Linked DNA regions of Cytobacillus sp. IB215665. The protein of the gene in region 2 interacts with the protein of the main gene of each other region in a pairwise test. Links are inferred from orthologs where the notes say so. Each region holds a gene or a part of one and is shown on either strand. Other genes may lie near its edges.

Region 1 (10,778 bases), on a different replicon or contig from region 2:
AAGCCTAGAAGTACTCGCAGCAAATGGGCATTTTTTTCCTGGATATATTTCACCGCTATTCGATGCCAGGCGGGGACAAATTTATACGGGATTGTATTCATATAAAGCTGATGGATTGCAGCAAGTGAAACAAGATCAAAATGTTCTCTCATCTGACTGGGCTAAGTCATTATCATCACTCGATAAACCAATATTATTGTTAGGTAATGACGTTGATTTACATAAAGAAGTAATGATCAGTGAGCTTAGGGGTAAAGCAGTGTTTGCAGCTGAGAGTTTAAACAATCCAAGACCAGCTGAATTGGCATTGCTAGGAATGCATAGGGAAAATGAGGATATTCACCAGTTTTCACCGAATTATATTCGCCTTGCTGAAGCAGAAGCGAAATGGTTAGAAGCACAGAAAAAAGAAAGTGGAACTGCAAATGGAAACAACAACATTGTTTAGGTTAATGAATGTTGAGGATATTCAAGATGTACTGAAGGTGGAGGAGGCATCCTTTGCTACCCCTTGGAGTAAGGACATCTTTTTAAGTGAAATTAATAATAACAAATACGCCCATTATATCGTAGCGGAAGAAGACGGGCTAGTTATTGGATATTGTGGGGCATGGATTATAGTAGACGAAGCTCATATTACGAATGTAGCTTTGTTACCAGAATGTCGTGGCAGGAAACTAGGAGAAGCCATGCTAAAGCAGCTGATGGATTTTGCAAAAGCACTTGGAGCAAAGACGATGACATTAGAGGTAAGGGTATCAAATATAATTGCCCAATCGCTCTATCGCAAATTAGGATTTAATGATGGGGGAATTAGGAAGAATTACTATACAGATAACCAAGAGGATGCATTAATAATGTGGGTGAATATATAATGGAACAAATACAAAATCAAATTATTTTAGCAATCGAAACAAGCTGCGATGAAACGGCTGTAGCAATCATAAAAAATGGGTGTGAAATTTTAGCGAATGTTGTAGCATCCCAAATAGAAAGTCATCAGCGTTTTGGAGGAGTTGTGCCAGAAATAGCCTCTAGACATCATGTAGAGCAAATTACCATTGTGCTTGAAGAAGCGCTAAGGCAGGCGCAAATATCATATAACGAGATCGATGCAATTGCTGTTACTGAAGGGCCAGGATTAGTCGGAGCCTTGTTAGTTGGTGTCAATGCTGCCAAAGCTATTGCTCTTGCGCACAACATTCCTATTATTGGGGTTCACCATATAGCTGGACATATTTATGCAAATCAACTAGTATCTGAAATGAAATTCCCACTTATATCATTGGTTGTTTCAGGTGGGCATACAGAATTAGTATATATGGAAAAACACGGATCATTTAAAGTAATTGGAGAGACACGTGATGATGCTGTAGGTGAAGCTTATGATAAAGTTGCAAGAACATTGGGACTACCATATCCAGGTGGTCCTCACATTGACCGACTAGCTCATGAAGGAGAAGCGACGATTAAGCTTCCTCGAGCTTGGCTTGAAGAAGGTTCTTTTGATTTCAGTTTTAGTGGATTGAAATCTGCTGTGATAAATACATTACATAATGCGAAGCAACGTGGTGAGGATTTAGAAACAAAAGATATCGCAGCAAGCTTTCAAGCAAGCGTAATAGATGTATTAGTCACAAAAGCGATGTTAGCTGTTGATAAGTATAATGTCCAACAAGTATTATTAGCTGGTGGTGTAGCTGCTAATCAAGGGTTAAGAGCTGCTCTTAAAGAAAAATTTTCGTCAAAGGATGATATAGAATTAATTATTCCTCCGCTAACTCTATGTACAGATAATGCGGCAATGATTGCAGCAGCAGGTAGTGTATTATTTAAACAAGGAAAGCGTTCGGACATGGCTTTAAATGGGAACCCTGGCCTTGATATTGAGCAATAGTAAAATGAATAATAACATAACAGTGTTATGAAAGACCGTGATTCTTCCTAAGGATACGGTCTTTTTCCACACCTTTATCCACAGAAAAAATACTATTGTGGAAAATTAGTAACAAAAGCTAGTTTAAAAGCACTTTTGAAGCAAGTGGATAAGTGGATAACTTTGATAAAAACTGTGGATAATGTGTAAAAGTCGGTGTATAACATACATTACAATGAATTGTTTGTGGATAACTATGTGGAAGAGTCAACTACAATCCATATGAAGTGTAAGAAACATCTTTTTTGCAATAATTGTAGTGCTTATTGGGGGCTTGCGCTTCTCTTCTGTATCCCTAGCCTCTCGAGGTCGTTTCACTACAATCCTAAAAGGTAAAAAGCACCTTCTAGGATTGTAGTTCCAACGCTTGTCGAGGCAAAACAGTCGTCTCCACTTTTCTTCTAATCATGGAGTGTTTCCCATTCGGTCATTAATTGTTCTAGTTGCTCCTGGTACTGTGAGTTTTCTTCATTAATCACGGCCACTTTTTCGTGATCTTGAAAGATAGTTGGGTCACATAGGAGAGTCTCATTTTTATCTATTTTTTCTTCGAGTTTTGATATCTCTATTTCTAGCTCTTCGATTCTTCTTTTTCTTTGACGCTGTAATTTCTTCATTTCCTTGTCTTGTTCATAAGTCAGCTTCGTCTGTGTTTTATCTTCCTTGATTGAAGGACTAACTACTTTTTGTTCATTTAGCAGCTTAAGTTCTTCAATTTCTGCTTTCTTTGATATGAAATAATCATAGTCTCCCAAATATTCAGTAATACCGTTTGTAGTAAGTTCATACACTTTCGTAGCTAGTCGGTTTATAAAATAGCGGTCGTGGGAGACGAATAGAATTGTACCAGGATAGTCAATCAATGCATTTTCAAGTACTTCTTTACTATCCAAGTCTAAATGGTTTGTAGGCTCATCCAAAATTAACAGATTAGCTTTTTGTAACATAAGCTTTGCTAACGCAAGTCGTGCCTTTTGGCCACCACTAAGTGTTGATACCGGCTTCAACACATCATCACCTGAAAATAAAAAGTTGCCTAACACTGTCCTTATATCCTTCTCGGGTTTTGATGGGTACTCATCCCAAAGTTCATTAAGAACACTTTTATTTGAACTAAGATTTGCTTGTTCTTGGTCATAGTATCCAACTTTAACATTTGATCCAAAAGAAAATTCTCCTTGTAGGGCTTGTATCTTATTAATCGCTGCCTTGAGTAAAGTTGATTTCCCAATACCATTTGGACCTACCAAAGCTACACTGTCACTTTTCATGATTTGAAAATTGATATGTTGGATAATAGGCTTGTTGTTTTCATAAGAAACAGAAATGTCTTTAGCTTTTAAAACTTCATTTCCACTTTGACGTTCGATGTCGAAGTGGAACGAAGCCGATTTTTCATCTCCAGTAGGCTTATCTAGGACTGTCATTTTCTCCAGTTGTTTTCTTCTACTTTGTGCTCGTTTTGTTGTTGAAGCTCGTGCTAAGTTTCGTTGAACGAAATCCTTAAGCTTGGCAATTTCACCTTGCTGCTTTTCATAAAGCTTTAAATCGTGTTCATAATTTTCTGCTTTCTTCTTTAAATAATCACTATAATTACCGATGAATTTTGCTGAATTAGTTCGAGATATTTCGTATACTTGTGTAACGACTTTATCAAGGAAATAACGGTCATGAGATACGATGAGAATAGCTCCTGGATAGCCGAGTAAATATTGCTCCAACCAAGTAAGAGTATCAATGTCAAGGTGGTTAGTAGGCTCATCTAGTATTAATAAATTTGGCTTTGCTAATAATAGCTTCCCTAGAGCAAGCCTCGTTTTTTGACCACCACTTAAAGATGATATAGGTGTTGAGTAATTAAAGCTGGAAAACTGAAGTCCGTGTAGAACAGCTCGTACATCAGCTTCATATTGATAGCCACCTTGTTCTTTATATTGAATTTGTAAATGATCATACTCTTTTAATAGTTTGTCGTAATCTGCCTTGTTTGACATAAGGCTTTGATTGGACATTTTTTCTTCTAGTTTACGTAATTCTATCTCCATTTTTTTTAACGGTTCAAACACGGTTAACATTTCTTCCCAAATAGATAAGTCCGAATCTAAGCCACTATGCTGTGCTAAATATCCAATAGAAATATCTTTCGGTTTCATGACGCTTCCGCTATCATGAGACATGTATCCTGCTATTATTTTCAATAAGGTTGATTTTCCAGCGCCGTTACGGCCAACGACAGCTATTCTATCTTTCAATTGTACTTCTAGCTTTATATTCGATAAAATAAGATCAGATCCAAAATATTTTGTGAGCTGATTCACTTGTAACACTATCATGTTAGTTCACCTCTGTTATAATAGTTTTAGTGTATCTTAAAATGTATGAAATGAGCAATATTCTTTCACTGGATTCCAATGTTTAACTATCTAAGGTTTGAGAAGTGCTTATTTTTAACAATAGTTCAGTTTGATTTGTATGCGCTTTCTTAGTGAAGATATTTTAGACTTAGCTTTTATATCATGTACGATGTATAGGCTCTTTTCATAAAATTTTTTGCAATTGACCTCATTTATTAAGAGGAAAGAAGCTACGACCGCTAGGTTTATACGTATTTTCTCTTAAAACGAATAACAGCAATTAATGCGAAAAAAGCCTTGTACTAAGACATAAATAGGATTTCTCATAGTATTTGTTGCACCTTTTCATCATTAAAACTATAACAATAGGCTAAATTATTAATTACAATTGCCACACCACTTACGAAAAAGCCATTTACTAAGAAGGTGATAGAAACGGACTTGGGTGTACATATAGTTTTCACGCCTTGTTAAAGTAACGACAGGATTGTAAAAATAGTGTAGTATAGTCATATTGAGAGGTGAAAAGCAACAGTGTCTTCATTTACACATTTTAATGATCAAGGTAGAGCAAAGATGGTTGATATTTCTGAAAAGGGCGAAACATTAAGAACTGCTATAGCGAGATCAAGTATCTCAGTTAGTAAAGAAATTTATGAACAAATTATTCATTCAAAAATAAAAAAAGGGGATGTTTTAGCTGTAGCTCAAGTGGCTGGTATTATGGCTGCAAAAAAAACATCAGATATTATCCCGATGTGTCACCCAATTAGTTTAAAGGGTGTCGATATCACATTTACATGGGAAGAAGAAAAGCACTTATACAAGCTTATTATTATCGTAGAAGTTAAAACGAAGGGTAGTACAGGTGTTGAAATGGAAGCTTTAACTGCTGCTAGCACATGTGCCTTAACTGTTTATGACATGTGTAAAGCAGTTGATAAAGGTATGGTTATTGGTCCAACTTATTTATTAGAGAAGACTGGTGGAAAGAACGGAGACTTTATTAGAGAGCAGTGAATGAATAGCTGTTTGAATGTGGGGGAATAGAAGTGAATAACGAACAAACAAAAATTCCACAAGCTACTGCAAAGCGTTTACCATTGTATTATCGATTCATTAAAAATCTTCATGCTGCAGGTAAGCAGCGCGTATCTTCTGCTGAGTTAAGCGAGGCTGTAAAAGTAGATTCAGCAACAATACGTAGAGATTTTTCGTATTTTGGTGCTTTAGGTAAAAAAGGGTATGGTTATAATGTTAATTATTTATTAACGTTTTTTCGACAAACACTAGATCAAGATGAACTGACAAAAGTGGTGTTAATCGGGGTCGGGAATTTAGGTACTGCATTTTTAAATTACAATTTTATTAAAAATAATAATATGAAAATTGAACTTGCATTTGATGTTGATGAGCAAAAAATTGGCACTACAGTTGGAGATGTTCCTATTTATCATATGGATGATTTAGAAAAATATATTACCAAAGATGTAAGTGTTGCCATCTTAACTGTACCTGCACCAGTTGCTCAAGGGATGACCGATCGTTTAGTAGAAACAGGTATTAAGGGTATTTTGAATTTTACACCAGCTCGAATTAATGTACCTGACCATATTAGAATTCATCACATTGATTTAGCAGTTGAGTTACAATCTTTAGTATATTTCCTTAAAAACTACCCAACTGAATAGTAGCTCTACTGGCATTGTGGTCGTTTAGATGATCATCGAGTTATAATAACAATATATGCTTTATAATGATAGATCAGGAAAATTATTTGTAATTTATGATGGAGGTGAGACCAATTAACATAGGAATAGGAAGTCTTATATTAATTTTAGTGATCGCACTCGTTATCTTTGGTCCAAATAAGCTTCCTCAATTAGGAAAAGCTGCTGGAGAAACACTTAGAGAATTTAAGAGAGCGGCACAAGACATTGCAAATGAAAATAATAAAAAGAAGTAACATTAGGATGAGAAAGTATGAATGATAGTAAAGAAATGTCTGTATACGATCATATAGGAGAGCTAAGGAAGCGTCTAATTATCGCAGCCGTTTTCTTTGTTGTTGCTACAATTGGAAGCTTTTTTTTGGCTGAGCCAATCATTGTCTATTTACAACAGGCTGATGAAGCAAAAGAGCTGACGATGAATGCATTTTCCTTAACTGATCCAATAAAAATTTATATGCAATTTGCTTTTATTATAGCTTTTGTAATTACTGCACCAGTTATTTTATATCAGCTTTGGGCGTTTATTAGCCCAGGTCTATATGAAAAAGAACGGAAAATCACTTTAAGTTATATACCAATATCAGTGTTACTATTTTTAGGTGGAGTTTCATTTTCCTATTTTATTCTATTTCCATTTGTTATTGAGTTTATGACGAGGATATCTGAACGGCTAACGGTTAATCAAGTTATTGGCATAAATGAATACTTCCAATTTCTATTTAAAATCACTATTCCATTTGGAATATTGTTTCAGCTTCCTGTCGTTGTGATGTTTTTAACTAGACTTGGCATAGTCTCGCCTATGTTTTTAGCGAAAATAAGAAAATACGCATATTTCGTTTTACTAGTTATAGCAGCATTTATTACGCCACCAGAGCTCATTTCACATCTGATGGTGACGATACCTTTATTTATTCTATATGAAATAAGTATCTTTATCTCAAAAATAACCTATCGGAAAGTGGAAAAACTAGAACAGGAACTCCTGACTGAAAATGAGTAATAACCATACAATAAACCATAACAAAGTTAATCAAAGTGAGTTTTTACAAATTGTAGAGGCTCACTTTTTTCATGTAGTATTTTCTAGCGGTTATTTTGTGAGTATATGCAAGTATAAAGGTCGTATTAATATCTTATATAAAGCATTCAATAAATGAAGAAAGTAATGATGTTAATGAGCAATAAAACAACAAAATTGTTTGAGGTTGATTTATATAAACCTATTCAAGAGCATTTTATAGAACAGGGGTATGAAGTATATGGAGAAGTCAATCATTGTGATATAGCAGCTATAAAAGACGATGAGCTAGTGATCGTGGAGCTTAAGCTTAATATAAGTATAAAGCTGTTAATACAAGCTACTAAAAGGCAGCGTTTATCCGATCAGGTGTATATTGCTATCCCGAGGCCTACATATTCTTTGCGTTCTAAAAAATGGCAGGATATATGTTATTTGGTCAGAAGGTTAGAATTAGGCCTTATGATTGTAACTTTCAAAAATGGTACTGCACTGGTAGAAATCATTCTAGCCCCAGCTGACTTTGATCGGAAAAAAAGCATGCAAAGCAGCAAAAAAAAGAGAGATTTACTTTTAACTGAAATGCAAGGCAGGCATCGTGACCATAATGTTGGTGGAAGCAAGAATCAAAAAATCATGACGGCGTACAAAGAAAACTGTATTCATATTGCTTGTTGCCTCGAACGTTTAGGTCAGTTATCAACAAGTGATCTTCGCCAAATGGGAACGGGTGACAAAACTGTATCTATTCTTAATAAAAATTATTACGGCTGGTTTGAAAGGGTGCGAAGAGGAACTTATTCACTTAGTGATAAGGGTAAGAATGAGCTAACTTCATATCCACAACTTGTTCACTATTACGGTGAATTAATAGCAAATAAGCTTGGTTGATACAGAGAATGGTATTTTGGGTAACTCATATGTATTTAGAGAAGAAAAGATGTCCCGAACATATTCGTGCTTAGCAAAAAGCAACAATTAATGTGAAATTAGCCATAGAATAAAACAACCTTCCTGTTAACTAGGAAGGTTGTTAATTATTTTATATTTTTTAGTTTGTTATGAAAGATAAACATACGAATAGCCACTCCAAAATCAAGGGTGGCTACAAAAGACAATATGAGAGTGGGGAAATTCCAAATTGTTTCTTGAGCTGATTGAATTGCGAGATATGTGAAAACGATTCCTATAAAACTATATATAAATCCAAAAAATAAAGGTGAGCGGCGCATATGTTATAATCCTCCAATAATCGACTGCATTTGTTCCAGTTGTTGTCGCATTTGTTCAATGTCATCCTTGTAGATAGTTTGTATTAAGACCACAAATGTATTCATTGAAACGTGTGCAATAATAGGTACGAGTATTCTTTTTGTTTTCACATAAAGAAAGGCAAAAGTAAATCCCATTGAACTGTATATGAGTATGTGCTCTGGCTCACCATGAACTAGGGCGAATATGACAGAACTAATAAGTGCTGATATCCAAAAATTATATTTCTTATACAACGAGCCAAAAATGATCTTTCTAAAAATGATTTCCTCTAATATTGGTGCGATGATTGAAGTGACAATAATGAATAACGGGACCAATTCAAAAATTCCGATAAGCACTTCAGTATTTTCTGACCCTGGATTAATTCCAAGTAACATTTCAATATTTGCTGCTAAAGATTGTGCAAATAACGCAAGGAAAATACCTGCGATTGACCAGAAAATGGCTTTGCCAGTAGAGGGGTAATCTTCAGGAATCACTCTGTTAATCATATCTTTTTTCATAATGAAGAGAATAATCATTAATCCGAGGATAAAGCTAATTACAGCCCAATAACCAACCCTAATGACTAGCGCAATATCATTAGAATGAGCATCCTCGCCTACACCTAAAATTTCTAATAATGGCACACCTAAAGTCGCAGAAAATTGGACGATAATATACGCGATAATTACATACCAATAATGTCTTTCGAACGGTGGAAATATCTTTTTAATCAATAAAATAATCTCCTTTAAATGTTTGTTCATGCTGCTTTGGTTTAAAATAGTATTTTGCTATTTGGGAATGCCTTGTTTCCCTTCGCAGCTTTTAGAGGTCACCATGTCATTTTATCAGAAAGAAAAATCCCTATTCAAATGATATACCTTAATGATTTGACATTGTTAGCCTATTTAACGATTTTCATCATAGTTGTCCGATTAAAATATGCACTAATAATGTATGTCCGATATACACGGGTTAGTACAATACTTACCGTATTTTATCACAGTATTCTAACATACTCATGTATATTATGTTTTTTATGTTTATTCCTACGTATTTGTGACATAATTTTAAAGGGTTAAATGATAAAGATATTTACATAAGAAGGTATAAACTTTATTTCAATCATGTAAAACCTACTTAGCGTTCCAAATACATCAACATCAGCAATATTAACTCTACAGAGATCCTAGAAATGGGTTGTTTTTGATTTAAATAATGTTTTTCGTACTAAGCAATTGCCAAGTACTTAACTAGAGTTATGGCATCTTTCTTCTGTAAAGCAATGATAACCGTATAAAACACTTTTTCTATGCTGGTATCAATAGCGGCAAAGATTACGAAAAGAGTCTTTCTATATTGAAGACTATGACAAGAAATAAAGCCAAGCTCTAATTGTGTAATAAAAAATGGGACGAATGTCGTGGTTATACAAGGGAGAACTTGTCTATTTATGGGGTATATATGAAATTAGGAATTTTTTTCTGCTTTAGACTTGCAAAAACATGTGAGATTCATTAATATAATAGTTGTGTTAGCACTCAAGTATAGCGAGTGCTAATAGAAGAATATTGAACAATAATACCATTTAAATTATTTGAGGAGGTTGTTTCACTTGTTAAAGCCATTAGGTGATCGTGTTGTTATTCAAATTGAAGAAACAGAAGAAAAGACTGCAAGTGGTATCGTATTACCGGATACTGCAAAGGAAAAGCCTCAAGAAGGAAAAGTTGTAGCTGTTGGTTCTGGTCGAGTACTAGACAGCGGTGAGCGTGTAGCTCTTGAAGTAGCTGTAGGTGATAGTATCATCTTCTCAAAATATGCTGGTACTGAAGTAAAATCTGACGGTAAAGAATACTTAATCGTACGTGAAAGCGATATTTTAGCTGTACTTAGCTAATTTTATCCACCTTTGTACTTAACATAATGTGTAATGTTCAACAGCATATGGATTGAACATTATTTAATAGATTAGGAAAATTTGAGGAGGTAAAACAATATGGCAAAAGATATTAAATTTAGCGAAGAAGCACGCCGTTCTATGCTAAGTGGTGTAGATGCACTAGCTAATGCTGTAAAAGTTACATTAGGACCTAAAGGACGTAATGTAGTATTAGAGAAAAAATTTGGTTCTCCATTAATTACAAATGATGGTGTTACAATTGCAAAAGAAATCGAATTAGAAGATGCATTTGAAAACATGGGTGCAAAGCTAGTTGCTGAAGTAGCTAGTAAAACAAATGATGTAGCTGGTGACGGTACTACTACAGCAACTGTTTTAGCACAAGCAATGATTACTGAAGGTCTTAAAAACGTAACTGCTGGTGCAAACCCTATGGGCGTTCGTAAAGGAATTGAGAAGGCTACTAAAGTTGCAGTTGAAGAGCTTAAAGCAATCTCAAAACAGATTGAAGGTAAAGAATCAATCTCTCAAGTAGCTGCAATTTCTTCATCTGATGAAGAAGTAGGTCAAT
Region 2 (11,778 bases):
CTTCAGGGGTTCTCGCATCGTTATATGCTTCTTTACTAAATGATGAAACATCAACAGCTTCGTTAATGACTACAGGGGTTATAAATGGCTTTGCCACTATTTTACTTACTATCTTTTTAGATCCTCAAGTTGCATTGTTAACAGAAAAATCAATGCTTCATCCTAAAGGTGCTGATAAGATGGCTGAAACATATGGCTGGTTAATGATATCAAGGCTTTTTGGCACAATATTAGCGCAATTATTTTTAATTCCATCTGCGTATATGATTGTATGGATAACTAAATTAACTAATCTATTAATATATTAATGTTAACTTGGACAGTAATTTATACAGCTGGTAAGATGATTTACATTACTTGAGAAAGAAACAAAAGGGTCAAGCTCCACTGTGTTTTAGTGGGGCTGACCCTCTTTTGAAAAACTCTTACAATCTAAATGAGCTTTTTAATGAAACAATTAAGTTAAAAACAGTCTGTTCATCAGAAGTATGCTTAGGATCTACATTAAAATATCCGTGTCTAAAAAACTGAAATTTATCTTGTGGTTTTACATTTTTCATATTAGGTTCAATAAACCCATTTAAAATTTGCAAAGAATTAGGATTTACACGATCAATAAATGTTTTTTCTTCCTGATTTTCTTCTTCTTGCTCGTCCTCATCTAAAATCAAAGGCTCATACAAGCGGAATTCTGCAGGAATCGCTTCGTTTGCATCAACCCAATGAATGGTTCCTTTCACTTTACGTCCAGTAAAACCTGAGCCACTTTTCGTTTCAGGATCATACGTACAATGTATTTCAACAACATTACCGTCATCATCCTTGATTACCTCTTCACACTTTATGAAATAAGCATGCTTCAATCGCACTTCATTACCAGGGAATAGTCGGAAATATTTTTTTGGTGGATTTTCCATGAAATCCTCTTGTTCAATGTATATCTCTCGTGAAAATGGAATTTGTCTTGAGCCCATCTCAGGATTTTCAGGATTAATTTCAGCATCTAACATCTCTACTTGTCCTTCAGGATAATTGGTAATGACAACCTTCAATGGACGAAGTACCCCCATCGTACGTGGTGAAGTTAACTTTAAATCTGCTCTAATAAAATGTTCAAGCATTCTTGAATCTACTTCACCTGTTCCTTTAGTTACACCTAATTCACGAATAAAAGCACGGATAGATTCAGGTGTATACCCTCTTCTTCGCAATGCAGAAATAGTTGGTAAACGTGGGTCATCCCACCCATCAACATATCCTTCTTCAACTAATTGTTTTAGTTTCCGCTTACTCATTACAGTATTCGTTAAGTTCAGACGCCCAAACTCAATTTGCTGTGGTTTGCTGTCCATTTCACTTTCTTCAACGACCCAATTATATAAAGGCCTTTGATCTTCAAATTCTAATGAGCAAAGTGAGTGAGTTACATCTTCTATCGCATCTTCTATTGGATGTGCAAAACTATATACAGGATAAATACACCACTTATCTCCAGTATTATGGTGTGTCGTATGTGAGATACGATAAAGAACTGGATCTCTTAAATTTATATTAGGAGAACTCATATCGATCTTGGCTCTTAACACGCGTTCTCCATTAGCAAATTCACCATCACGCATGCGTTTGAACAAATCAAGATTTTCTTCCACAGATCGGTTCCGATATGGACTATCTTTACCTGGTTCAGTTAAAGTGCCACGGTATTCACGGATTTCATCTGGAGAAAGGTCATCTACATATGCCTTGCCTTTGTTAATTAATAAAATAGCACGGTTATACATTTCTTCAAAATAATCTGAAGCAAAAAATAACCCATCCCAATCAAAACCAAGCCATTCTATATCTTGTTTTATTGAATTTACAAATTCAATATCTTCCTTCAATGGGTTTGTATCATCAAAGCGCAAATTTGTTTTCCCATTAAATTCATCAGCTAAATCAAAATTCGTAATAATAGCTAAAGCATGACCTATATGTAAGTAACCATTTGGCTCTGGTGGAAAACGAGTAGTGACATGATCACGCTTTCCAGTTTCTAAATCCTTCTTTATCATTGGTCTAATAAAATTAGATGAGTTATTGTCCACAATTTTTCAACCTCTCGTATGAAATAAATATTTATGTACCATTTTAGATTTATTAATATTTATATCATATATATTTATATTTTGCCAATAAGCTTTTGTACAAGAATTATTACAACCTTTCAAGAAAGAAAGGTTGTCTCACTATAATAATACATGTGAGCCGTTTAGCTTATTTGGAAAATACAAAAGCTAAACTTAAAAGACTGTTTTCTCATTAATTTGTTTTCTAAAATTAAGTAATAAACAAGTACACAACTATCGTTGGCGATTTATTTTGATTGTAAAAATTTTCAAATCCCTTTTTACTATACTAGTTTAGTGACAATAAACCATCTAAAACAGCCTAATAAAAAGAGCCTGAAGCTTAAGCTCAATTTAGTGTAATAAAATCTTTTTACACTTATTGCGAAGCTTAACGACAGACTCTGTTCATGTATATAATTTATTAGCAATGATACTATATTACAACATTTGATCTGTTGGACGAACGATGATTTCATTTACATCAACATGATCAGGCTGTTGAACTGCATACGCAATCGCATTTGCAATGTCTTTTCCTTGTAATGTCTTTAAATCAACATATCTTTCTTGGAAATTACGGATAACATCCTCATCTGTAATTGTATGAGTGAGTTCTGTTGCAACTGCTCCAGGACAAATAATTGTTGTACGAATATTTTGTCCAGATTTCATTTCTTGTCGCAGCCCTTCGGTAATAGCTCTTACAGCATATTTTGTACCACTATAAACAGAGCTTCCAGGCCCAACTCGATGCCCTGCTACAGAAGAAATATTGATGATGTGCCCTGATTTTTGTTCTTCCATATACGGTAGAACCGCTCCGATCCCATAAAGTACTCCTTTTATATTCACATCAATCATTTTATCCCATTCATCCACTTTTCTTTTGTTCAAAAATGACAACGGCATAATCCCTGCATTGTTTACTAGTACGTCTATTTTACCAAAAACATTGATCGTTTCTTTCGCTAAAGTTTCCATTTCCTCAAACGATGTTACATCTGTCACATGATATGAAGCGTGACCACCAATTTCCTTAACTTGTGCTTGTAAATCCTTTAATCTTTCCTCTCGTCTTGCAGCTAACATCACTTGATATCCTTGCTCTGCTAACTTTAAAGCTGTTGCCTGACCAATACCACTACTCGCTCCTGTTATGATTGCCACTTTGTTTGTCATAGTAAAACAACTCCTTTAATATTTTAACTTTTATACTAATAATGTTTTTTTAGTCTAAAATGTATTACATATGTAAATATAACACTATTATTAAACATTGTAAACTAAAAAAACATATTCTGTCTAAAGTGTTTATTACAGGGCTATATTAGTATATGTTATAATTAAGTTGTTAAGGGGGATTTTCTATGCGTAAGATTGATCCTAAGTTAAGGGAACAAATGAGAAAAACATATGCACAAAAATTAATGAGCATCATTCGAGTTCAAGGATTTAATTCACTTAAAATTCAAGATATAGCTGAGCATATGCAAATTAGCAAAGCGACACTTTACAATTATTTCTCTTCAAAAGAAGAAATATTAAATGAAATAACGAAAAACTATATTGAATATTTTAAGCAAGGCGAACAAACTATTGAAAATAATCAATTTACTTATATAGAACGTTTCCAAAAAGTTTTTGAGCAAGAAGTACTAACCGCTATATATATTTCTGAATTGTTTTTAGAAGAATTGAAAATTGGTTTTCCAAATTTATATGAAGAAATTATTTATGCTAGAAGAAAAAGAAAAACGACCATTAAATATTTTTATGAACAAGGGATGAAAGAAGGAGTTTTTCATCCATTAAATCCTCAAATTCTGCTTATGCAAGATGAAGTTGCATTAAGAAAGTTACTAGAACCAACCTATTTATTAGAAGAAGGCTTAACAACTAAACAGGCTTTATTAGATTATTACGAAGCAAAAAAAATACAAATCATCAAAAGTGAAACACTGCTATCTGCAAACGATGAAGTAATGACAGAGATTATTGAACATCTTTCTCGCAAATTAGCAACGTCATATTTATAATATTTTTCGGGTGAGATTAAATATTAATCTCACCCTTTCCCATCATCATAACTTATCCATCGAGTAATAATGATTCAGGGTCCTCTACCAGTTCTTTTACATGGACAAGGAATTGCACTGCTTCTCTGCCGTCAATGATTCTATGGTCATAAGAAAGAGCAATATACATCATTGGTCGAACTGCAATCGTATCATCTTCATCAATAACAATCGGTTTTTTTTGAATTTTATGCATCCCTAATATCCCTACTTGGGGTGCATTTAATATTGGAGTTGAAAATAATGAACCGAATACACCACCATTAGTAATCGTAAATGTACCACCTTGTAAATCCTGAAGTGATAATTTCTTTTCTCTAGCTTTAGAGGCCAAATTCCTTATTCCTTTTTCAATGTCTGCAAAACTTAATTGGTTAGCATCACGGAGAACTGGAACAACTAAGCCCTCTTCTGCTGACACAGCAACCCCGATATCATAATATCGTTTTAATAAAATTTCGTTGTCTTGAATTTCAGCATTTAACATTGGAAAGGCTTTCAATGCACCTACAACTGCTTTCGTAAAAAAAGACATATATCCAAGGCGAACATCATATTTTTCTTCAAACCTTTGCTTTTTTCTATTACGCAAACTCATAATTGCAGTCATATCTACTTCATTAAAAGTAGTCAACATCGCTGCTTGTTGTTGCGCTTGCACTAAATGGTGTGCAATTGTTTGACGGCGCCGTGACATTGGAACCCGTTCAATTTGTTTAGTTTGATTAAGGTTAGTGAAAGGTGATTGAGCATTGTCAGTTACAGTTGATTTATCTTGCTTTTCTTCGATTGAAGTAGCATAGTTTATGACGTTTTCAGGTCTAATACGACCGAGCAAATCACTTGAATCAACTTTTTTTAGATCAATCCCTAATTCTCTAGCTTTTTTCCTAGCGGCTGGTGTCGCTATCGGACGCTCATTTTGTGAAGGCATTTTGTTCGTTTGCTCTCCCTCACGTACATCAATTTTCGGTTGATCATCCTGAACTGTTTCTTCGGTAGCAGCTTTAGAAAATGACTCGTTTGAAGTAAGAACTTCTCTGTTATCATTTACTTTCGCAATTACTTGATCTACAAAAACAACTTCACCTTGCTCAGCTAGAATATCCTCTAATACACCATCATATTCTGCATAAATTTCTATATTAATTTTGTCAGTTTCTAACTCAACTATCGCTTCACCTTCGGAAATGGAATCACCCTTATGCTTGAACCACTCAGAAATCGTACCTTCTGTAACAGATTCTGCGAGTTCCGGTACTTTAATTTCTTTCATTATGCCCACTCCTCTGTTATTTTCAGTGCTTGTTGTATAATTTGCTCCTGTTCCACCTTATGAATTACATGTTCTCCTGTTGCAGGACTTGAGTGATATGGTCGTCCTATATAATCAAATTTCACATGCTGTAAGGAAGGTTGTAACAATTTATAAATGAATTCCCAAGCCCCCATGTTCTTAGGCTCCTCCTGTACCCAAAAGACATCAGCTAAATTTGGAAAGCGTTGTATTATTTGAATAATTTCCTCTTTTGGAAAAGGATATAATTGTTCTATACGCAATATATGAATATAACTTGATGCTTTCGTGGATCTCGTTTCCAACTCAGAAACTATATCTACTGCAATTTTTCCTGTGCAAAGAATAAGCCGTGTCACAGTCTCATGATCTTCTTCAACAAGCGGGTGTTCAATAACTTCTTGAAATTGCTGATTAGTGAATTCCTCAATATATGACATTGCCTTTGTATGACGTAGTAAACTTTTCGGTGTCATTATAATTAGTGGACGAACCCCCCCATCACTTAACATAGCTGCTTGCCTTTTGAGAATGAGAAAATATTGTGCAGAGGAAGTTACATTAGCCACTGTCCAATTATTTTCTGCAGACAACGTTAAAAAACGTTCTAACCGAGCGCTTGAATGCTCTGGCCCTTGTCCCTCGTATCCATGTGGAAGTAGCATGACTAACCCTGACTTCTGTCCCCATTTAGCCCTTCCAGCTGATATGAACTGATCAATGATTACTTGAGCAGCATTCACGAAATCTCCAAATTGTGCCTCCCAAATTACCAATGTATCTGGAGCATAAACACTGTATCCATACTCAAAACCTAGTACGGCCGCTTCAGACAATGGACTATTATATACCGCAAAAGATGCTTTGCTATTGTCCATGTTGTGTAAAGCAGAAAATTTTCTATCAGTTTGAAAATCATTTATAACAATATGGCGGTGGGCAAATGTGCCCCTTTCAATATCTTGGCCTGTCATTCTTATCGGTGTACCATCAGAAATAATTGATGCAAGCGCTAACGCTTCAGCTAACCCCCAATCAACTTTTCCTTGTTCTTTCAACGCTTCCTTTCGTCTCATCAGTATTTTTTTCAATTTCGGATATACATTTAAGTCTTCAGGCCATTCGACTAATGAAGTATTAATATCGAATAGTTCTTTTTCAGTTATTGGCGTTTTTTGCTCAGAAACGTTAGAAGATAACCTTTCATTTAAGCTGGTCTTATCATTCGTATTTTCTTGTGTAGTTATTTGTTTATAACTTTCGGTTAATTTGTTATTCATAAATTGTCTATAATTATTGTAACGCTCAACACTGAACTGTCCCTTCTCATATAGTTGCTCAGCATACTTTTCAGCTACTCGAGTGTGCTTATGAATCAAGTTATACGTTAAAGGCTGTGTTGCCATTGGATCATCTGTCTCATTATGGCCATAACGACGATAACCTACCAAATCTATGAGAAAATCTTTCTTAAATTTCTCCCTATATTGTGAAGCGAGGCGTACAGCTACTAAGCAAGCTTCCGGATCATCAGCATTTACATGTATGATGGGTATTTCAAAACCTTTGACTATATCGCTTGCATACAATGTAGAGCGAGAGTCAACAGGGCTTGTAGTAAATCCAATTTGATTATTTGCAATAATGTGTATCGTACCGCCTGTTTGATATCCTCTTAAACGGCTTAAATTTAAGGATTCTGCTACTATCCCTTCTCCTGGAAAGGCAGCATCACCATGAATGAGAATACTTAATGCACTACTTTGGTTTTGTATCGGGAATCCTCGCTTTTGTCGATTTTCTTGGGCTGCACGGGTAAACCCTTGGACAACAGGATTAACAAATTCTAAATGGCTAGGATTATTCGCAAGGTGTATTTTTGTGTGAATACTTTCTTGTTCGTGAATATCAAGGTCTGCACCTAAATGGTATTTAACATCACCCGTCCAACCGTAATTTATCCCTGTTGATCCTTCAGATGGGACAAGATGTTTATTCGGTGCATGATGAAACTCAGAAAAGATTTTTTCATAAGGTTTTCTTAAAACATGTGCCAGCACATTTAATCTACCTCGATGTGCCATCCCTATCAACATATCTTTAGTCCCTGTTTTTGCATTTGCATAAATGATTTCATCTAACATTGGAACTAACATATCAAGCCCTTCAATTGAAAAGCGTTTTTGAGCTGCAAATGTTTTGTGTAAAAACATTTCAAAGCTCTCAACTTCAATTAAACGCTCAAGAAGGCTTACCTTTTGCTCTTGTGGCAATTCTTCATATAAAGACTCAGCTTCAACTACTTTATATAGCCATGCTCTTTCTTCTAAGTCTTGTACGTGATTAAATTCGTATGATAATGAACTTGTATAGAGCTCTTTTAATTTTTCGATAGTTGAAAATCCGGTACGTATTGAGTGAGGTGCATGCTCCCATATAATATCGGCAGTCATATTGTTCAGATCATTTTCCGTTAATTGATACGTCTCTAAGTTTAGAAAGTTAGGTGAAGAAGCATTTTCATTTAAATGCTGATGGAGCGGGTTAATTTTTGCATACAAATGTCCCTTTGTTCGGATCATTGTTATAAGTTGGATTGCCGAAGCAACTTTTGATAATTGGTCTGATTGGTTGTTTTGAGATTCACAATGCTTAGGAGTCGAAAAAGTAGGCGGTCCCCACTTAGCAAATAATTGTTTAATACTATCATCCACTTGATTAGGGTTAATACAATATAACTCATATTGCTCTTGAACATACGCAATGTTTGGTCCAGAAAACGATTGCCATTGAAAGCCATGTTTTCTGTTTGTCATGTTAGTTACCCTCCCATTAATATGAACGAATATGATGTAACTATAAGAAGTGTTGTATGATATTTAATTGAATTTAGTTCTCAATTAAAAAATAACAGAAACGCACACATATTACAAAAATAATGCTTAAAACAATAACTAATGTTAACAATCCTCTTCTCGTAAGCTTCATTATTATTTTTACTATTATCATACGGGGTTATGCCTTAGTTTGATAAGCGACAGCCATTTTGACATAACCTTATTTTTATCATTAAATTTAATTAGTATTAATTATTAATAAAGGCTGTTTTTCCATTAATTGTTGCTTACCTAATAGACGAATATAACAAACGTTCGAGGCATCTATTTTTCTCTAAAGACTACAAAAATCATATAATACACTACATTCTTCTCAAATTTAACTAAAAAACGGCAAAATTCACGAAAAGAGCTTTAATAAGACAGTAAAAGATACCTCATTATAGTCAGATGATTGGCTGTCGAGGTATCTTTCTTTTAGGCTTTTTATTGTACTTTTTTGTTAATATTACTCAGTAAAACGAGGTCACGTACCGAGGAATAGTTATTTATTTACCTGCCAGTTGTTGTGCCTTCTTTTGTGTTGCGATAACCGCTTGCTCAATAATATTTGTAAATTGATTTTGATCTAACACTTCTATTCCTGCTGCTGTAGAACCTCCAGGTGATGTCACTTGATCACGTAGTTCGTCGGGAGCATGTCCTTCCTTCAACATAGCAGCTGATCCATATATCATCTGCGTAACGAGCTTGCGTGCTTGGGCTTTTGTAACACCGTATTCTAACGCCGACTGTTCTAACGCCTCAGCAAAACGATATAAAAACGCTGGTGCACTTCCAGTAATAGCAGTTAAATCATGTATTTGTTGCTCTGTACATAGTTCTGCATCACCTATTCCAGTTAATACTAGCTCTAACTCTTGGCGATGCTTCTCCTTAACAGCTTTGCCAAAAGTGTATAAAGACATAGATTGAGAAATGTTTGCAGCAGTGTTTGGCATAATCCAAGCAACTGGCGTCTCCTCAGGCAGAATATTTTCTAGTAGCTGTATGCCTATTCCACCTGCTATAGTGACAACTAATTGTCCTTTAATCCATAAAGACAAATCTTCTAGTATCTCTTTGTGCGCTTCAGGAGGCATAGCCAAAATAATGATATCTACATGGGCGACCTCATCCTGCCATTTTGTTGATGTTGTGACACCATATTTTTCCTTCAAATCAAATAATCTTTGTTCATCCGTTCGATTCGTAACAATAATTTCATCAATATACTCTTGTTTGTATGTTAGTAAACCAGAAAAAATGGCCTCGGCCATTCTGCCTGCACCGATAAATAAGATCTTTTTTTTCATTAAATGTTCCACTCCATTAATAGATATATTTGTTGATCTAATCAATATTTCTTATTTTCATATGTGTTTCTTGATCATTAACTACCACAATAAACGATTATAACGTAGTCACTATTAATAATGAAGTATTTAATTATATTGTCGATAAACCTTGATGGACTTTGCTTGCTTAAGATCTGTAATAGTATTTATTTTCAACGTGAAAACTATTTAAGTCCTCAAAACAAAATAAAGGAGTACTCTTCTTTTTATAAGAGTACTACCTTAAAAGCCATATAGGCGATCAACCTATTCAAGTTTTACACTATTGAAACATCCAACTCCTTGAATGAAAGGTGCTGTTCACTTGTATACTCTAATAAGGGCGTACCACAACTCCAAGTACAATGATCAACAGTATGAATAATACTACAATAAACGCAAATCCACCAAAAGGTCCATGCCCACCATATCCATAACCACCATAACCATACATATTACCATTCCTCCTTTCTAGTTATATTTTCAGTTTATGTGTATAAAAAAAAACTGACTGTACGAATGCACATGATGAAAACACCCAATTTATGATCATCTTTTATTATTTTTCAAATAGCTTGTTGTTTTCGAACTTAGAAACAATCACTGATTCAATTTGATTTGAGCCACCTTTGTTACTTACAGTTGACATCAAACAATACCATTCCTTACATATATATTTATACAACAAAATTCCTTGTTTTTTTCTGCTTGTGTGTAGCTTATTGTTTTTCTTAACAAAAGCTATTATCAGATTAATTGTTGCTTTTAGTAATAATGACTAAATACAAATGAACCTAACGCTCGGAGCATCTTTGTTCACTAAAGACTATGAAAGTCATATAAACAATTCAGTCACTCAAATGCAAGTGAAAAAACAACATAGTTTTCGAAATGATTCTTACTTATGAACTTTTAGGAGAATAAATGCTGAAACAAAATAAGACTTTTTACTTAGCCTATAACTTACAATACTTGTGAAAATACTATCAATCTTGATAAATACACTGAATATTTGTAATATTACAATTAACTATATGCATTTACTATATAGTAGAAAATATGAATAAAAGGAGTTGGATAAATGAAAATCCGTACTTATCTATTAATCGTGCTATTAACTGTGATGCTAGTATTTCCACCTAGCATTGTAAAAGGTGCTATTGTAACAGATGCTATTCCAAAACCAATTAATGTAACCGACACACCTGGAACTTGGTACTTAGGGGCATTGCCCGACAATGTGAATATGAACAAATCTCCTCTCGTATTCGTCCAAGGTTTACACGGAAACGCTAAGGATTGGTGGGAAGAAACAGTTTATTACGGTGAAAACGATATGTACAATTACGCATATGCTAATGGCTATCGAACAGCTTTTGTACAACTTGAGGATGCAACTGGTGGTGATGCTGCGGATATGTGGCATAATGGTCAAATGCTAGCATCGATGTTAGAGGAAATTTACGACTATTTTGGAGAGCAAGTTACTATTATCGCTCATAGTAAGGGAGGGGTCGATACACAAACAGCGCTCGTCCATTTTGAAGCATGGCCATACGTAAACGATGTCATTACATTATCTTCTCCACACTATGGTTCTCCTTTAGCTGATTTGGCATATAGTTCTTGGGCAAATTGGTTAGCAGACTTGATTGGCAGAACTGATGAAGGAACATTTGTAATGCAAACAGGAGAAATGGAGAAATTTCGTCTAATTACTGATGAAAATGAAAGCGCATACAATAATAACTATTATACTGCTTCTGGCACTGGATGGGGGCCTCTCTTCTCAGCTCTTTGGTTTGGTGGTGCGTATTTAGGCGGTGATAACGACGGTCTTGTTCCTGTATGGAGTTCAAGGCTACCGTATGGCACTCACTTTTTTAGTGGAGGAGACGACATAGATCACGATAATATTCGAATGGGCAACAGCTCCTTTGATAGAATCGCAACTTTGTTAAATGATACATCTACTCACACATCTGCAAATTGGTTCACAGCTGCTTCATCTGACTCACAATATGTACCTGAACAATTATTACGCGGCGGTAGTTTATCTACTAATCACCTAGTAGAAGAACT

The links.
Region 1: the proteins of SLH52_RS11140 (region 2) and SLH52_RS22390 interact in binary tests that used the Escherichia coli proteins (3 or more experiments, as listed by UniProt). The link is inferred for Cytobacillus sp. IB215665 from one-to-one orthologs.

The regions. Positions count from the first base shown.
Region 1 is NZ_JAXBME010000029.1:21,154-31,931, reverse strand. What follows is about bases 1,804-4,780. They hold SLH52_RS22390 (ABC-F family ATP-binding cassette domain-containing protein), read right to left. Parts: upstream 4,270-4,780; coding sequence 2,338-4,269; downstream 1,804-2,337. Other genes in these bases: tsaD (tRNA (adenosine(37)-N6)-threonylcarbamoyltransferase complex transferase subunit TsaD), read left to right, coding at 1,804-1,897. Also shown: tRNA (adenosine(37)-N6)-threonylcarbamoyltransferase complex dimerization subunit type 1 TsaB, read left to right, coding at 1-448; rimI (ribosomal protein S18-alanine N-acetyltransferase), read left to right, coding at 426-875; more of tsaD, read left to right, coding at 875-1,803; cyclic pyranopterin monophosphate synthase MoaC, read left to right, coding at 4,825-5,310; SLH52_RS22380 (redox-sensing transcriptional repressor Rex), read left to right, coding at 5,343-5,981; SLH52_RS22375 (twin-arginine translocase TatA/TatE family subunit), read left to right, coding at 6,077-6,256; twin-arginine translocase subunit TatC, read left to right, coding at 6,274-7,026; SLH52_RS22365 (DUF2161 domain-containing phosphodiesterase), read left to right, coding at 7,180-7,935; SLH52_RS22360 (YdiK family protein), read right to left, coding at 8,082-8,276; SLH52_RS22355 (type II CAAX endopeptidase family protein), read right to left, coding at 8,280-9,038; co-chaperone GroES, read left to right, coding at 9,920-10,204; groL (chaperonin GroEL), read left to right, coding at 10,304-10,778. UniProt on the Escherichia coli protein: Genetic data indicate it may be involved in ribosome assembly or function.
Region 2 is NZ_JAXBME010000007.1:51,722-63,499, forward strand. Bases 5,262-8,698 are described here. They hold SLH52_RS11140 (2-oxoglutarate dehydrogenase E1 component), read right to left. Parts: upstream 8,300-8,698; coding sequence 5,462-8,299; downstream 5,262-5,461. Other genes in these bases: odhB (2-oxoglutarate dehydrogenase complex dihydrolipoyllysine-residue succinyltransferase), read right to left, coding at 5,262-5,462. In the rest of the region: SLH52_RS11115 (lipid II flippase family protein), read left to right, coding at 1-308; SLH52_RS11120 (glutamine--tRNA ligase/YqeY domain fusion protein), read right to left, coding at 426-2,087; SLH52_RS11125 (SDR family oxidoreductase), read right to left, coding at 2,550-3,290; SLH52_RS11130 (TetR/AcrR family transcriptional regulator), read left to right, coding at 3,479-4,147; more of odhB, read right to left, coding at 4,200-5,261; proC (pyrroline-5-carboxylate reductase), read right to left, coding at 8,869-9,675; SLH52_RS11150 (sporulation protein YjcZ), read right to left, coding at 10,031-10,150; SLH52_RS11155 (esterase/lipase family protein), read left to right, coding at 10,778-11,778. UniProt on the Escherichia coli protein: E1 component of the 2-oxoglutarate dehydrogenase (OGDH) complex which catalyzes the decarboxylation of 2-oxoglutarate, the first step in the conversion of 2-oxoglutarate to succinyl-CoA and CO(2).